Regions from separate parts of the Neobacillus sp. GCM10023253 genome, predicted to be linked through region 2. Evidence: riboswitches for the same ligand, from Rfam matches in the RefSeq annotation. Region 2 holds a riboswitch; the other holds the start of a gene.
What was found. Region 2 has a riboswitch for FMN ahead of ACFPA1_RS14900 (ECF transporter S component). Riboswitches for the same ligand answer to the same signal wherever they lie in the genome.
Positions count from the first base shown of each region.

Region 1: it holds a riboswitch for FMN, as region 2 does, so the genes downstream of both, ribE (riboflavin synthase) here and ACFPA1_RS14900 (ECF transporter S component) in region 2, are expected to answer to the same signal.

Region 1 is NZ_JBHSHV010000003.1:831,545-833,747, reverse strand. Features, by position in the region: gene ACFPA1_RS04405 (bifunctional 3,4-dihydroxy-2-butanone-4-phosphate synthase/GTP cyclohydrolase II) at 1-356, opposite strand, end outside; gene ribE (riboflavin synthase) at 394-1,053, opposite strand; FMN riboswitch at 1,204-1,351, opposite strand; gene ACFPA1_RS04395 (GyrI-like domain-containing protein) at 1,427-1,894, opposite strand; gene ACFPA1_RS04390 (oxidoreductase) at 2,087-2,203, opposite strand, start outside.
Region 2 is NZ_JBHSHV010000012.1:174,240-176,442, reverse strand. Features, by position in the region: gene ACFPA1_RS14905 (peptidoglycan DD-metalloendopeptidase family protein) at 1-687, shown strand, start outside; FMN riboswitch at 817-949, shown strand; gene ACFPA1_RS14900 (ECF transporter S component) at 1,117-1,680, shown strand; gene ACFPA1_RS14895 (ferredoxin) at 1,789-2,037, opposite strand.

The DNA.
Region 1 (2,203 bases), on a different contig from region 2:
AAATCGGCAGCTTTTGACTGAGGATCAATCAAATTCATGATTGTCGCAGACCGTTCAAAGGCCGAAATACCTGTTGTAGAATTTTTATGATCAATGCTGACTGTAAAAGCAGTCCCATGCGGGTCGGTATTGTTCGCTACCATCGGCATTAAATCCAGTTTTTTTGCTAATTCTTCCTCAATCGGAACACAGACAAGGCCTCTCCCATGCGTTACCATCAAATTGATAACCTCAGGAGTCGTTTTTTCGGCAAGCGCTATGAAATCTCCTTCATTTTCCCTGTCCTCATCGTCGCAAACAATGATAACCTTCCCTTGTTTCAATTCTTCGATTGCTTCTTCAATCCTGTCAAACATACCGTATCACTCCTTTGTTCAGTTTTTTCATGCAATTTTATAAAAATCCATTCGCTTCTAAAAATTGAGCCGTAATACCTGATTGGCCTTTAGGCTTCTGATTGTTCGAAAAATTATTCATAAAATGAGCGACATACTTTCCAATCATATCGCATTCCAAATTTACAATCTCACCCGGTCCTTTGTTACCGACCACAGTTTCCGACATCGTATGGGGAATTAGCGATAAGGTAAACGAGTTTTCGGTTACTCCAAATACCGTTAAGCTTGTCCCATCCACTGTTATGGAGCCTTTATAAATGATGTATTTCAATATTTCCGGCTCGGTCTCAATTTCATAATAGACAGCATTTTCAAGGGCATTTTTACTTTTAATAACCCCGGTGCCATCGATATGCCCCGACACAATATGACCGCCAAACCTTCCACCGGCCGCCATTGCTCTCTCAAGATTTACTTTTGAGCCGCGCTTTAACGAATTTAAACTAGAGGCTTTAACCGTTTCCGGCATGACGTCGACCGTAAAACGGTTTCCCGTAAAGGAGGTGACAGTTAAGCAAACCCCATTGACAGCAATACTGTCTCCAAGATGAACATCGGCGAGAATTTTTTTCGCTTCAATCGTCATCACAAATGAATTACCAGTCCGCTGTATAGCCGAAATAGTACCAATCTCTTCAATAATTCCGGTAAACATCCTTCTTTCTCCCTTCATTAGGGTTTCCAGGGATTAAAGATTCTTCTAAAAAGCAAAAAGACCCTGAGGTAAAAACCTTCAGGGCCTGTTTAAAGACAATAGAAAATTAAGGCTTAAAAAAGGCTAAATTTCGCCAATTTTAATCCTGCTATTTCCCTTCTCCCATCCAGACTTTAACTGTCGGCTCCGGAATTTCACCAGATCCACCGTTTAACAAAATTGTTAACCGGGTCACGGACTAAGAAGCATGTGCTTCATCACCGCCGGTAAGGATTTTCACCTTGCCCCGAAGGAATTACTGTTAAATTATTTTAATATTATTATACAGAAGTGCATCTGTAAAGGAAACCGAACTGATTAATGAAAATAAACTTTATTTATACACCATTACTGGCAAATAAATTTCAAAATGAAGATCACCGCTGGCATTTTGCTCTTTGTGCTCTTCCTTATAAATCTCTAAACTTAATGCTTGATGATCTTGCTCATAGCCATATTCTTTCATCCACGTAAACAAAAGGTTATATGTATTTTCTACCTCATCAGGTTTTCCTTTATGGGTTGTCACCACATAATTTTTACTTGGAATCGTAAAGCCAACCATTCCTTCCGGGATTTCTGTAATTTTTTCAACAGGTGCAGTGACGTAATAGGTAAACTCCGTCTCCCGGCTATGAAACGGGGCAATAAGAACCGGTTCCTCTGTCTTAAAGGAAATTTCCTCTAGGCGTTGTTCAAATTTTGTAAACAACTTGGGTATCTTGTTAGTTTCAGTATAACTTCCATTCCATGAAATTCCAACTACTCTCAATTCATTTTTTTCTACTACTTGGATATCCATGTTAAAACCCCCTTTTTTTCTATCTTATTTCTAATATTCTCACAATATCCTTAAATTCCTGCCAAAAAAATTCGACTTTTTCAAAAATTTATTATTTTAAAAAAATCAAAAACGCAGCCAAAATGGTGGCTGCACTTTGTTTCTAAATGTTGGAATTAATTTCAAAAATATTCCACAAGAACTTCTTGAAATTTATCTCTTAGGTAGTTTGTTTAATAGAATCCTCTCCCATCGGCTCCATGGGATCAGATTTTTAATGAGGATGGCCATTTGTACACCCTTACCAATAGGAAAACGTAATGCTGGTTT
Region 2 (2,203 bases):
TTTCTCGGAGGGAGACACTCGGAAGCTGCAGGATTGCCTGAGGCGAAAACGGAGAAGGAGAGATGGATTTGGCCGGCGGATGGTGTTATTTCTGATACATATGGGACAAGACAGGGTAAGCATAAAGGAATCGATATCGCCGGAAAATATGGCACTCCGGTCTTGACAGTTGAAGATGGGGCTGTGATCAAGTCTTATTATTCCAATACATATGGTCAGGTTGTATTTATCAAGCACCCAAGCAATTTCGTTACGGTTTATGCCCACTTAAGCAAACGGGCCGTTGTACCAGGTCAAATGGTTAAGCGGGGGGAGGCCATCGGAACAATGGGAAGGACCGGTCAGGCTACCGGCACCCATCTTCATTTTGAATCACACCAATTAGAATGGAGATATGACAAAAAGTTTGCCATTAATCCGGAACTCCTATTGGGAGATGCCGATGTTGGTGAAGCGGTTCAGGGCGGAATTGCAGCCAGTGGCAAGGATGTTTTGGAGGTAAGCAGCCGTCCGCAAAATATTCCTGAACCCAGCGGGCAGCCGCTTGTAAACCAATATATTGTAATAAATGGTGACAACTTGTCCTCCATTGCCCAAAAGTTTAATGTGACAGTGGCAAGATTAAAGGAAATCAACAACCTAAACACGGATGTAATCAAGCCTAATCAAGTCTTAATCATCCGGTAAATTAAAACTTTTTAACCCGCAGCCTATTGCTGCGGGTGTTTTTTTATCTAAATATTTAAAAAACGGAAAATAACTTTAACTTAACAAAGTGACTGATTTTCAGTATAATAAACTTATAATTTTATATCGATCTATCTTCGGGGCAGGGTGAAATTCCCGATCGGCGGTATTAGAGTATAACTCTTCAGCCCGCGAGCCTAATTGGGCAGGATTTGGTGTGATTCCAAAGCCGACAGTATAGTCTGGATGGGAGAAGATGGAGGTTCTGCAGGCATTCGAAAAATTTTCTTGGATCGAATGTTTATTAAGCGTACCTAAATTTACTCCCTCAAGCTTCAATCTTGAGGGAGTTTTATTTTGCGTACCTATAAAAGCTGAATCTCTCTTCCTAACGTGATGGATCAAAAAGGAGAGAGGAAAATGAAGAAAATGAAGAACACAAAGGTAAAAGCAATGGTTTCAATCGGGATGCTGAGCAGCATCGCATATTTATTAATGTTTTTAAACTTTCCGCTGCCAATGTTCCCTAATTTTTTGTTTGTGGACTTTAGTGATATTCCTGCTTTGATTGCTGCGCTGATTTTCGGACCAGTGGCAGGAATTTTAGTAGAATTGTTTAAGAATATGTTAAATTATTTTGCAACAGGGAGCCCGACAGGCATTCCTATTGGCCACCTTGCCAATTTCGCAGCAGGGATTGTGTTTATTCTGCCGACTTGCTATTTGTATAATAAATTGAAATCAAAAAAGGGAATGACACTTGCCCTAGTAGCTGGAACTATAATAATGGCTGTTGTGATGAGTATTGCCAACTACTTTATTATTTTACCTGCCTATACGGCCTTAATGGGTTTCCCTGATATGCGGAACCTCGTCGTACCTGCGATTTTGCCTTTTAATATCTTAAAGGGCGTAATGATGTCGATCATTTTCATGCTTCTATTTATTCGGATGCAGGCATGGCTAAATAAATTTTCAGTAAAAAATGCTTAAAACGAACAGAGGCTGCAAAACTTGGGCCTCTGTTTTTTATCGAAAAAAATAACCCCCCGGCTTATATTAGGCGGGGGGTAGCAGCTTAAGAATATCTTCAGTCAAAGATTATTCAAATTTAGTTGGGTTACCGTCGAATGGCTCATCAGCAACTTTAATAGAATCAGTTGGGCAGCCTTCGAAAGCGTCCATCATGTCATCGATTAAAACATCTGGAATTTCAACGATACCTTCGTTATCGTCAAGTGTTACGAATGCGATACCTTCATCATCGTAATCATAGATATCTGGTGCAGCAGCGCCGCATGCGCCACACGCGATGCAAGTTTCCTTGTCAACAATTGTATACTTTGCCATGAAAAAAACCTCCCAGTAAAATAACAAGTAATATGCTTACTTATTTTCCATTTGTGATGGAAAATACAATTCACATATCTATTGTAAAGCTGTATGAATAACTTTTCAATAGAAATTTGATTTTGGTACCTTTAGTCCCATTATTTCTTAAACTTCCACATTTTTG